3 regions of the Variovorax cryoconiti genome follow, and region 1 is predicted to be linked to each of the others. Evidence: predicted binding sites of a transcription regulator. Region 1 holds the regulator's gene; each other region holds the start of a gene.
The links. Region 1 encodes sigma-54, which starts transcription at its own class of promoters, with help from an activator protein. Its sites were predicted from a motif close to TGGCANGNAANCTGCTTT; they were not measured.
Positions count from the first base shown of each region.

Region 2: the regulator sigma-54 is predicted to act here: its motif matches at 1,875-1,892, upstream of nirB (nitrite reductase large subunit NirB).
Region 3: the regulator sigma-54 is predicted to act here: its motif matches at 1,384-1,401, upstream of ACSFA2_RS06220 (urease subunit gamma).

Region 1 covers NZ_JBPJZI010000003.1:437,904-442,140, forward strand. Annotated here, with positions in the region: gene lptA (lipopolysaccharide transport periplasmic protein LptA) at 11-691, shown strand; gene lptB (LPS export ABC transporter ATP-binding protein) at 688-1,494, shown strand; gene ACSFA2_RS11125 (RNA polymerase factor sigma-54) at 1,513-3,075, shown strand; gene ACSFA2_RS11130 (THUMP domain-containing class I SAM-dependent RNA methyltransferase) at 3,085-4,237, shown strand, end outside.
Region 2 covers NZ_JBPJZI010000012.1:85,246-89,482, reverse strand. Annotated here, with positions in the region: gene scpA (methylmalonyl-CoA mutase) at 1-1,002, opposite strand, end outside; gene ACSFA2_RS22950 (GntR family transcriptional regulator) at 1,108-1,755, shown strand; gene nirB (nitrite reductase large subunit NirB) at 2,105-4,237, shown strand, end outside.
Region 3 covers NZ_JBPJZI010000002.1:308,445-312,681, forward strand. Annotated here, with positions in the region: gene ureC (urease subunit alpha) at 1-43, opposite strand, end outside; gene ACSFA2_RS06210 (urease subunit beta) at 45-350, opposite strand; gene ACSFA2_RS06215 (HupE/UreJ family protein) at 361-984, opposite strand; gene ACSFA2_RS06220 (urease subunit gamma) at 1,019-1,321, opposite strand; gene ACSFA2_RS06225 (hybrid sensor histidine kinase/response regulator) at 1,443-4,237, shown strand, end outside.

The sequences.
Region 1 (4,237 bases):
TCGTGCCTTTATGACACATCGACCCCACACTCCCCTTTCCTCCCTCCTGCGCGCCGGCTTCGCCGCGCTGCTGCTCGCCGTCGCCACGGTTCCGGCGCTGGCTGAAAAGGCCGATCGCACCAAGCCCATGAACATCGAGGCCGATGCCATGCGCTACGACGACCTGAAGCAGACCAGCGTGTTCACCGGCAACGTGGTGGTGACCAAGGGCACCATCATCATCCGCGGCGCGCGCATCGACGTGCGCCAGGACCCGGAGGGCTACCAGTACGGCGTGGTCACCGCGGCGCCCGGAAAGCTGGCTTATTACAAGCAGAAGCGCGACTCCGGCGTCGACGAGTGGACCGAGGGCGAGTCGGAGGTCATCGAGTACGACAGCCGCGCCGACAACGTCAAGTTCATCCGCCGCGCCATCATGCGGCGGCTGATCGGCGCGAAGGTCAACGACGAGACCACCGGCGCGCTGATCGTCTACGACCAGAGCAACGACACCTTCACCGTGAACGGCGCGCCGCTGCCCCCGGGTGCCAGCGTGGCCGCCGGCGACCGGGGCAGCCGCGTGCGCGCCATCCTGACGCCGAAGGCAGCCGGCGCGGAAGCGGCGCAGCCGAGCGCACCCGCCGTGCCGGCATCTGCACCCGGCCGGGGCCTGCGCCCCAGCACCACGCTCGGCGGAGAAGCGCGCCCGTGAACGACAGCGTGGACATCGCGAAGCACGCCGCACCCCCTGCGGCCGTCGAAGGCAGCCGGCTCCAGGTGCGCGGGCTGCAGAAGCGCTACGGCAGCCGGCAGGTCGTCAAGAACGTCTCGCTCGATGTGCAGAAGGGCGAGGTCGTCGGTCTGCTCGGGCCCAATGGCGCGGGCAAGACGACTTCGTTCTACATGATCGTGGGCCTGGTGCGGGCCGACGCTGGCGAGATCAGCATCGACGGCGAGCCGATCGCGCACATGCCGATCCACCGCCGCGCCCGCATGGGCCTGAGCTACCTGCCGCAGGAAGCCTCGATCTTCCGCAAGCTCAGCGTGCAGGAGAACGTGCGTGCCGTGCTCGAGCTGCAGCGCGAGCCCGACGCCAAGGGCCGGCTCGTGCCGATGTCGAAGAAGCGCATCGACGATCGCCTGAACGAACTGCTGTCGGACCTGCGCGTCGAGCATCTGCGCGATTCGCCGGCGCTGGCGCTGTCGGGCGGCGAGCGACGCCGCGTCGAGATCGCCCGTGCCCTGGCCACGCAGCCGCGCTTCATCCTGCTGGACGAGCCCTTTGCCGGGATCGACCCGATCGCCGTGATCGAGATCCAGCGCATCGTCAGCTTCTTGAAGAGCCGCGGCATCGGCGTGCTTATCACCGACCACAACGTGCGCGAGACGCTGGGCATCTGCGACCACGCTTTCATCATCAGCGACGGGCAAGTGCTGGCACAAGGCACGCCTTCGGAGATCGTCGACAACGCCGAGGTACGCCGCGTGTACCTGGGCGAACACTTCCGCATGTAAGGGGAGGGCGAAACTCCCATGAAGCAGGGCCTGTCGCTCCGCGTTTCGCAGCACCTTGCGCTCACGCCCCAGTTGCAGCAGTCGATCCGGCTGCTGCAGCTGTCCACGCTCGAACTGAGCCAGGAAGTGGAGCAGATGCTCGACGAGAACCCGTTTCTCGAGCGCACCGCCGAAGAGGCCGCCCGTGAGGAGTTCGGCGTCGACGCCGCCGATGCGCCGCCGCCGCGCGACGACGACTTCGCGCCCGGCCCCGCCGCCGCCAGCAACGACAGCACCACCAGCACCACCGAGGCCGAGGCGCCGGCGGTCGACGCGACCGAAGCCACGCCCGACTGGGAAGGCGACGGCACTGTCGACATGGCACCCGACGACAGCGAATGGGGCGGCGACGCGCCCCCGCGCGCCAACAACCTGGGCGACGACGAACGCGCCGATGCCACCGAGCTGGCGCGCAGCCAGGAGTCGCTGCAGTCCCATCTGCACCGCCAGGCCCTGAGCCTGCGCCTGAACGAAAGCGACCAGGCGGCGCTGCGCTTCCTGATCGAATCGCTCAACGAAGACGGCTACCTCGAGGACTCGCTGCCCGCCCTGGCCTCGGGCCTGGCCGGCGACGACAACGACGAGTTCGACGGCCTGGTGCACCACTTCCAGGTGGCGCTCGGCCTGCTGCAGAGCCTGGAACCGGTCGGCGTGGGCGCACGCGATCTGGGCGAATGTCTCGCCATCCAGTTGCGTGCGCTGGCCCGTGCGAACGAAAGCGCCGAAGAGACGCAGGTGCGCAAGACCGCCATCGCGATCTGCAAGCAGCCGATGGAACTGCTCGCCCGGCGTGACTTCAAGCGCCTGGCCACGCTCACGCGCAGCAACGAGGAAGAGGTGCGCTCGTCGCTGCAACTGATCGCCACGCTCGAACCCAAGCCGGGTCGGCGCTTCGTCGATGTGGAACGCAACGTGGTGGTCCCCGACGTGATCGTCACGCGCATGGGCGCCGGCACCAACATCAAGTTCCGCGTGATGCTCAACCCCGACGTGATGCCGCGCCTGCGGGTGCACGACATCTACGCCGGCGCGCTCAAGCAGCACAAGGGCGAGGGCAGCCAGGCGCTGTCGCAGCGGCTGCAGGAGGCGCGCTGGTTCATCAAGAACATCCAGCAGCGCTTCGACACCATCCTGCGCGTGAGCAATGCCATCGTCGACCGGCAGAAGAGCTTCTTCGTGCACGGCGAGCTGGCCATGCGGCCGCTGGTGCTGCGCGAGATCGCCGACGAGCTCGGCCTGCACGAATCCACCATCAGCCGGGTGACCACGGCCAAGTACATGTCCACGCCCTACGGCACGGTCGAGCTGAAGTACTTCTTCGGCTCGGCGCTGGGCACCGAGACCGGCGGCAACGCGTCGAGCACCGCGGTGCGTGCGCTCATCAAGCAGTTCGTCACGGCCGAGAGCATCAAGAAACCGCTGTCGGACAGCCAGATCTCCGAGATGCTCAAGGAGCAGGGCATCGAATGCGCCCGGCGCACCGTGGCCAAGTACCGTGAAGCGCTGCGCATCGCGCCGGCCAACCTGCGCAAGGCGCTCTGAGTCCGCACCATGAACCAGCTCCATCTCTTTCTGCCTTGCGCCGCCGGCGTCGAGGACTTTCTGGCGCAAGAAGTGCACGGCCTCACCGGCCTGGCCGGCGACGACCTGATGGCCTCGCGCGGCGGCGTCTTCGTGCGCGGCTCGTGGCGCGACGCCATGAAGCTCAACCTGCACAGCCGGTTGGCGCAGCGCGTGCTGATCGAACTGGCGCACGCGCCGTACCGCAGCGAGAACGACCTCTATGCCATCGCCAGCGGCGTCGCGTGGGAGATCTGGTTCACGCCGCAGCAGACCTTCAAGATCGAGACCACGGCGCAGCACAGCCCGCTGCAGAGCCTGAACTTCGCCACGCTGCGCATCAAGGACGCCATCGCCGACCGCTTCCGTGCCAAGGCCGGCGGCGTGCGGCCGAGCATCGAGACGCAGTGGCCCGACGTGCGCGTGTTCGCCCACCTCACCACCGACCACTGCACGCTCTACATCGACACCTCGGGCGAGCCGCTCTTCAAGCGCGGCTGGCGCCAGGACACCGGCGACGCGCCGCTGAAGGAAACCCTGGCCGCGGCCATGCTGGCCGCCAGCGGCTGGTGGAACCCGGAAACCGGCGCCGTGTCCGAAGCGCCGCTGTACGACCCCTGCTGCGGCAGCGGCACCATCGCCATCGAGGCAGCGCAGATCGGCCTGGGCATTCCGGCCGGCGCGCTGCGGCGCTTCGGCTTCGAGAAGCTGCTGCCCTTCCAGCCGCACGTGTGGGAGTCGATCCAGAACGAGGCCGCCGATGCGCCCGCCAGGACCGCGCCGGCCATCTTCGGCAGCGACGTGTCGCACCGCATGGTCGACTTCGCCGAACGCAATGCCGAGCGGGCCGGTGTCGCCGCGGCGATCCAGTTCCGCGGCGGCGATGCCTTGCAGCGCATGCCGCCCGAAAGCGCTCCACAGGGCGGCGTGATCGTGCTGAACCCGCCGTACGGCGAGCGGATCGAGGTCGGCGGCGTGGCGCGTGCCGGCGCCCGCGAGCAGGCGGAAACCGAAGACGGCGGCGAGTTCTTCACCCAGCTGGCCAGCCACTGGAAGAAGAGCTACGCCGGCTGGACGGCCTGGGTGCTCACGCCCGACCTGCAGCTGCCCAAGCGCATGCGCCTGAAGGAGTCGCGCCGGGTGC
Region 2 (4,237 bases), on a different contig from region 1:
TTCGGTCAGCGACCAGCCCGAGGTCTGGCAGTGCGTGCGCAGCATCAGGCTCTTGGGGTTCTTGGGCTCGAACTCCTTCATGATCCGGCACCACAAGAGGCGCGCGGCGCGCATCTTGGCGACCTCCAGGTAGAAGTTCATGCCGATGGCCCAGAAGAAGCTGAGCCGGCCGGCGAACACGTCCACGTCGAGTCCCTTGGCCAGCGCGGTCTTCACGTACTCCTTGCCGTCGGCCAGCGTGAAGGCCAGCTCCAGCGCCTGGTTGGCGCCGGCTTCCTGCATGTGATAACCGCTGATGCTGATCGAGTTGAACTTGGGCATCTTCTCTGCCGTGTACTCGATGATGTCGCCGATGATCCGCATGCTCGGCGCGGGCGGAAAAATGTAGGTGTTGCGGACCATGAACTCCTTCAAGATGTCGTTCTGGATGGTTCCGCTCAGCTGGTCCTGCGCCACGCCCTGCTCTTCGGCCGCGACCACGTAGCCGGCCAGCACCGGCAGCACCGCGCCGTTCATCGTCATCGACACGCTCACCTTGTCGAGCGGGATCTGGTCGAACAGGATCTTCATGTCCTCGACCGAATCGATCGCCACGCCAGCCTTGCCGACGTCGCCGGTCACGCGCGGATGGTCGCTGTCGTAGCCGCGGTGGGTGGCCAGGTCGAACGCGACCGACACGCCCTGCCCGCCGGCGGCGAGCGCCTTGCGATAGAAGGCGTTGGATTCCTCGGCGGTCGAGAAGCCGGCGTACTGGCGGATGGTCCACGGCCGCACCGCGTACATCGTGGCCTGCGGGCCGCGCAGGTAGGGCTCGAAGCCCGGCAGCGTGTCGGTGTACTTCAGGCCCTCGAGGTCGGCCGCGGTGTAGAGCGGCTTGACCGTGATGCCGTCGGGCGTGCGCCAGTTCAGCGCCTCGAGGTTGCCGCCGGGCGCGGACTTGGCCGCGGCCTTCGTCCATGCCGCCAGGTCGGCGGGCTTGAAGGTGGGTTCGGGAGTGCTCATGGCTTGGCGCACGCGGGGATCCGCGCTCGTCTCGGTGTTGGTTTCATCGAGTCTAACCATCCGTAATTATTAATTCAAACGAAATTTCTGCGGTACATTCGCGCCATGTCCGCCGCCACCCTCACGCCCCGCGCCCTCTATGAAGAGGTGGCCGAACTGCTGCGCCAGCGCATCTTCAACCGCGAACTCGAGCCGGGCAGCTGGATCGACGAGATGAAGATCGCGGAGGAATACGGCATCAGCCGCACCCCCCTGCGCGAGGCGCTCAAGGTGCTGGCCGCCGAAGGCCTGGTGACCATGAAGGTGCGCCGCGGCGCCTATGTGACCGAGGTGTCGCGGCAGGACCTGACGGACGTGTACCACCTGCTTTCGCTGCTGGAGGCTGATGCGGCCGGCGTGGTGGCCGAGCGCGCGACCGAGGCACAGCTGCACACGCTGCAGGTGCTGCATGCCGAACTGGAAGCCGCCGCCATCCCGGGCCAGGTCGACCGCGAACACTTCTTCGCGATCAACGAGCGCTTCCACATGCAGTTGCTCGCCATCGCCAACAACCGCTGGCGCGACCAGATGGTGGCCGACCTGCGCAAGGTGATGAAGCTCAACCGTCACAACTCGCTGCTCAAGTCGGGGCGGATCGACGAGTCGCTCAAGGAGCACCGCGCGCTCATGGCGGCGCTGGTCGCGCGGGACCCGGCCGCCGCCATGGCCCGCATGCGCGAGCACTTCAGCAACGGGCTGGAAGCGGCGGCCTGAAAGGCTGAGACCTGCGCCGCTCCGCCCCATTGTTGGGGCTGGCGGCCCGATCTGGTGCCGACATGGTGCGCGGCATGCCCGCATTGCACCGATCCCCTCGCCCATCGGCCCGAATCGCCGGGCACGAATCGTGCATGAACTGCAGTGACCATCGCCGCAGTGCCGCTGCGATGGTCTTCGCCTCCGCCAACGACGGCGGAACCCGAGCCTCCCGACGCGTTCATCCGCCCGGCACTCGGTCGTTCCAACCCGATTTCGTTCCGCATCTCGCGGGGGCCTCTGGCCGTGTCACATCCTTCGTGACGTGGCCACTGCACGGCACCCACGGGCCGGACGTGCAGGATTCAACATGAAAATCATCGTCGTCGGTCATGGCATGGTGGGCCACAAGTTCCTCGAGGAACTCGAACAGCAAGGGCTTTCGCATGCCGAAGTCACCGTGCTGTGCGAGGAACCTCGCGCCGCCTACGACCGGGTGCACCTCTCCGAATTCTTCGCCGGCAAGACCGCCGACGACCTGTCGCTGGTCGCGCCGGACTTCTTCGCGCGCAGCGGTTTCTCGCTGCGCCTGGCGGCACGGGCCGCCGCCATCGAGCGGCGCAACAACACCGTCACCACGCTCGACGGCGAGGTGCTGCCCTACGACAAGCTGGTGCTCGCGACCGGTTCGTCGCCCTTCGTGCCGCCGGTGCCGGGCCGCGACCGGCCGCACACCTTCGTCTACCGCACCATCGACGACCTGGAGGGCATGAAGGCCAGCGGCGCCCATTCCAAGACCGGCGTCGTGATCGGCGGTGGCCTGCTCGGGCTCGAATGCGCCAAGGCGCTGCGCGACCTGGGGCTGGAGACCCACGTCGTCGAGTTCGCGCCGCGCCTGATGGCCGTGCAGGTCGACGACGGCGGCGGGCGCGTGCTGCGCACGAAAATCGAGGAGCTGGGCGTGCGCGTGCACACCGGCCGCAACACGGTGGACATCACCGACGGCGCCACGGCCCGCCACCGCATGGTGTTCGCCGACGGCACCTGGCTGGAGACCGACATGATCGTGTTCTCCGCCGGCATCCGCCCGCGCGACGAACTGGCGCGGCAGAGCGCGCTGGCCGTCGGCGCGCGCGGCGGCATCGCCATCGACAACCACTGCCGCACCAGCGACCGCGACGTCTACGCGATCGGCGAATGCGCCTCGTGGAACGAGCAGACCTTCGGCCTCGTGGCGCCGGGCTACGAGATGGCACGCGTGGCGGCCCGGCACGTGGCCGGCGATGCCGAGGCCGCCTTTGCCGGTGCCGACATGAGCACCAAGCTCAAGCTGATGGGCGTCGACGTGGCGAGCATCGGCGATGCGCACGGCAAGACGCCGAACGCACGCAACTACCAGTACATCGACGAGCGCAAGCAGGTCTACAAGAAGATCGTGGTCAGCGAGGACGGCAAGGCGCTGCTCGGCGCCGTGCTGGTGGGCAATGCCGACGAATACGGCACGCTGCTGCAGATGGCGCTCAACGGCATCGCGCTGCCGGCCGAGCCGGAGTTCCTGATCCTGCCGTCGAGCGACGGCAAGGCCAAGCCGGGCCTGGGCGTGGAGGCGCTGCCCGATACCGCGCAGATCTGCTCGTGCAACAACGTGAGCAAGGCGCAGATCGGCGCGGCCGTCGCGGACTTGGGTGCGAGGGGCGCCTGCACCATCGCCGAGATCAAGGCCTGCACCAAGGCCGGCGCCACCTGCGGCGGCTGCGTGCCGCTGGTCACGCAGGTGATGAAGTTCGAGATGGCCAAGCGCGGCATGGCCGTCAACAACCACCTGTGCGAACACTTCGCGTATTCGCGCCAGGAGCTCTACCACCTGGTGCGCGTCGGACAGATCAAGACCTTCGACGACCTGCTGCACAAGCACGGCAAGGGCCTGGGCTGCGACATCTGCAAGCCGGTGGCCGCCAGCGTGCTCGCGTCCGTCTGGAACGAATTCGTGCTCAAGCCGCAGCTGGCCAGCCTGCAGGACAGCAACGACTACTTCCTGGGCAACATCCAGAAAGACGGCACCTACTCGGTCGTGCCGCGCATGCCCGGCGGCGAAGTCACGCCCGACGGCCTGATCGCCGTGGGCCAGGTCGCCAAGAAGTACGGCCTGTACACCAAGGTCACGGGCGGCGCGCGCGTGGACATGTTCGGCGCGCGCGTCGACCAGCTGCCGCTGATCTGGGAAGAACTCATTGCCGCCGGCTTCGAGAGCGGCCATGCCTACGGCAAGTCGCTGCGCACCGTGAAGAGCTGCGTGGGCTCGACCTGGTGCCGCTACGGCGTGGACGATTCCGTCGGCCTGGCCGTGCAGCTGGAGAACCGCTACAAGGGCCTGCGCGCACCGCACAAGATCAAGTTCGGCGTCTCGGGCTGCACCCGCGAATGCGCCGAGGCGCAGGGCAAGGACGTCGGCATCATCGCCACCGACAAGGGCTGGAACCTCTACGTCTGCGGCAACGGCGGC
Region 3 (4,237 bases), on a different contig from region 1:
GGCCGAAGATTTCGGCGTAGGCACGCCTTCCGATGGTCGCCATGTCAGAGCTTTCCTTGAACGAGACCGCGGAAGCCGTACACCACGCGCTCGCCCGCGAAGTCGCAAAGTTCGACCGTGCGTTGCTGGCCGGGCTCGAAGCGTACGGCCGTGCCCGACGCGATGTTCAGCCGCATGCCGCGTGCCGCTTCGCGGTCGAAGCCGAGCGCGCCGTTGGTCTCGGCGAAGTGGTAGTGGGAGCCGACCTGGATCGGCCGGTCGGCGGTGTTCTGCACGACCAGCGTGAGCGTGCGGCGGCCGGGGTTGAGGGTGTGTTCGCCCTCGTCGGTGAAGAGTTCGCCGGGGATCATGGCGACGGCCTCAGGCCAGTGGCGCGAGCAAGGCTGCACCGAACAGCGCGACGGCCGCACCGGCCACGCGCGGCAGCCAGACGGTCCGCTGGCGCAGCGCCCAGCCGATCGCGATGCCACCCGCGTGCAGCAGTGCCGTCGCCAGCACCATGCCGGCGATGGCCAGCGGGGCGCCGTGGCCGCTGGCCAGTTCGTGGCCATGGGCCACGCCATGGAAGACGGCGAACACGCCGACCAGCGCCGCAGCGGCCGGGCCCGGCAGGCGCAGGCGCGTGACGACCAGCAGGCCGATCACCAGCAGCGACGCCGCGATCATCGGTTCGACAGCCGGCACCTGCACGCCCGCCAGGCCGACGAGCGCGCCGGCCAACAGCATCGCCGCGAACCCGACGGGTGCCCACAGCACGTCACGGTCGCTGCGCGCGATCAAGGCGCTCCACAGGCCGACCGCGACCATCGCGGCCAGGTGGTCCATTCCGGTGAACGGGTGCAGGAAACCCTGCGCGAAACCGATGTCGTGGTGTGCCGCGCCGTCCGCGCCGACATGGGCCGAGGCCAGCAGCGGCAGGGCGCCGAGGGCGGCAGCCGCCAGGGAGGGCAGCAGGGCTGCGAAAGAGGAACGCGTCAGGCGCATGGAGGTCTCCGCTCGGGAACAATGAAGAAGGGAATCAGACGATCGGCTGGTGCACCGTGACCAGCTTCGTGCCGTCGGGGAAGGTGGCCTCGATCTGGATGTCCGGGATCATCTCGGCCACGCCGTCCATCACGTCGGCGCGCGTGAGCACGCTGCGGCCTTCGCTCATCAGCGCGGCCACGCTCTTGCCGTCGCGCGCACCTTCCATCACGGCGGCGGAAATGAGCGCGATGGCTTCGGGGTAGTTGAGCTTCAGGCCACGCGCCTGGCGGCGTTCGGCCAGCAGGGCTGCCGTGAAGATCAGCAGCTTGTCTTTTTCGCGCGGTGTGAGTTCCATGGGCAGTCGGGTGTGCAGGCGGAATGACGATGAGGGGCCCGATTATGGGCAGCCGTCCCGCCGATGCAACACTCGTGCCGTGGCACAGAACCTGCACCGAAACGGTGTGAACGACGCCGCCATGCCCCCCCCGACCGATGACGCGCCGCAGCGCATCGTCAAGGTCCGGCGCGACTACAACAGCTGGGTGGCGCGCGAGACGCTGGAGGACTACGCCCTGCGCTACACGCCGCAGCGCTTCCGCAAGATGTCGGAATGGCGGGTGGCCAACACGGCCTTCGGCGGCGCGGCGTCCTTCCTCATCCTCGAGGCGGTGGGCGCCACGCTGCTGGTGCAGTACGGCTTCATCAACGCCTTCTGGGCAGTCCTGGTCACCGGCCTGATCATCTTCCTGGCCGGTCTGCCGATCAGCACCTACGCCGCGCGCTACGGCGTCGACATGGACCTGCTCACCCGCGGCGCGGGTTTCGGCTACATCGGCTCGACGCTCACCTCGCTGATCTACGCGTCCTTCACCTTCATCTTCTTCGCGCTCGAGGCGGCCGTGATGGCCTATGCGCTGGAGCTGGCGTTAGGCATTCCGCCGGCCTGGGGCTACCTCATCTGCGCGCTGGTGGTGATCCCGCTGGTGACGCATGGCGTGTCGGCCATCAGCCGGCTTCAGATGTGGACCCAGCCCATCTGGCTGCTGATGCTGGTCGTGCCCTTCGGCTATGTCTTGGTGCGCGACCCTGGTGCATTCGCGGGTCTGACGCACTACGACGGCGCCTCGGCGCGGTCGACCGGCTTCAATCTGCACCTGTTCGGTGCCGCGCTGACCGTTGGCATCGCGCTCATCACGCAGTTGGGCGAACAAGCCGACTACCTGCGCTTCATGCCCGCGCTCACCCCGGCAAACCGCAAGCGCTGGTGGGGCGGGGTGCTGATGGGCGGCCCGGGCTGGGTCGTGATGGGCGTGCTCAAGATGCTCGGCGGGATGATGCTGGCCTACCTCGCCATTGGCCACATGGTGCCGCCGGAGCGCGCGGTCGACCCGAACCAGATGTACCTGGCGGCCTTCGAGTACGTCTTTCCGGACTACGGCTGGGCGGTCGCGGCCACGGCGATCTTCGTCGTCATCTCGCAGCTGAAGATCAACGTCACCAACGCCTACGCCGGCTCGCTGGCCTGGAGCAATTTCTTCTCGCGCGTCACGCACAGCCACCCGGGCCGGGTGGTGTGGGTGGTGTTCAACGCCCTCATCGCCTTCATGCTGATGGAGATGAACGTGTTCGAGGCGCTGGGCGACGTGCTGGGCCTCTACGCCAACATCGCCATCGCCTGGATGATGGCCGTGGTGGCCGACCTGGTCATCAACAAGCCGCTGGGCCTGTCGCCGCCGGGCATCGAGTTCAAGCGCGCGCACCTGTGGGACATCAACCCGGTCGGCGTCGGCGCGATGGCGCTGGCGTCGGTGCTGTCGATCACGGCGCACCTGGGCGTGTTCGGGCCGCTGGCGCAGGCCTTCTCCGCGCTCATCGCCATGGGCACCGCATTGGTGGCTGCGCCGATCATCGCCTGGGCCACGCGCGGCAAGTACTACCTGGCGCGCGGCCCGGTGCAGCGCACGGCAGACGCGGGTGCGAAGGGCATCCACTGGATCCAGTTCGAACCCGACGCCGGCCCCTACCAGCGCCTGCAGGTGCAGCGCTGCGTGATCTGCGAGCGCGAGTACGAAGGCCCGGACATGGCGCACTGCCCCGCCTACCAGGGCGCGATCTGCTCGCTGTGCTGCACGCTCGACGCGCGCTGCGGCGACCTCTGCAAGCCACAGGCGAGCCTGTCGGTGCAATGGTCGGGCGCGCTGCGCTGGCTGCTGCCGCGCCGCGTATGGCCCTACCTCGACACGGGGCTGGGCCACTTCCTGCTGCTCACACTGGTCATCGTGCCGCTGCTGGCCACGGTGTTCGGCGTGCTCTACCAGCAAGAGCTGCGCGCGCTCGGCGAAAGCGCGCTGGGCCTGATGCCGGCTGGCGATGCCGCCACCGCGGTGATGAAGGCGCAGCACGCCTCGCTCAAATCCAGCTTCCTCAAGAGCTACATGGCGCTGCTGCTCATCGCCGGCATCGTGGCCTGGTGGCTGGTGCTGGCGCACCAGAGCCGCAAGGTGGCGCAGGAAGAATCGAACCGCCAGACGCGCCTGCTCATGCGCGAGATCGAGCTGCACAAAGAAACCGACCGCGCGCTGCAGGCCGCCAAGCAGAGCGCCGACATCGCGCGCGAGCAGGCCGACCATGCCAACCAGGCCAAGAGCCGCTACATCAGCGCCATCAGCCACGAGCTGCGCACGCCGCTCAATTCCATCCTCGGCTACGCGCAGCTGATGGGCGAGGACGCCACCGTGCCGCCGCACCGCCAGCAGGCGGTGGCGGTGATCAAGCGCGGCGGCGAGCACCTGCTGTCGCTGATCGAAGGCACGCTCGACATTGCGCACATCGAAGCCGGCAAGCTCACACTGCATGCGCGGCCGATGCACTTCGCCGAGGCCATGCGCGAGTTGGCCGACATGTTCGAACTGCAGGCGGCCGAGAAAGGGCTGGCGTTCCGCTTCGACGCGGCGGGCACCGTGCCCGAGGTGGTGCGGGCCGACGAGAAGCGGGTGCGGCAGATCCTCATCAACTTGCTGGGCAACGCCATCAAGTTCACCCGCGAAGGCGAGGTCACGCTGCGGCTGCGCTACGCGCGCGAGTTCGCCACGCTCGAGGTCGAGGACACCGGCCCCGGCATGTCGGCCGACGAGATCGACCGCATCTTCGAGCCCTTCGCGCGGGGCGATGCGGCGGGCGTGAGCGCGCGCGCAGCCACGCCGGGCGCAGGGCTGGGCCTGACCATCGCGAAGATGCTGACCGACCTGATGGGCGGCGAGATGTCGGTGCA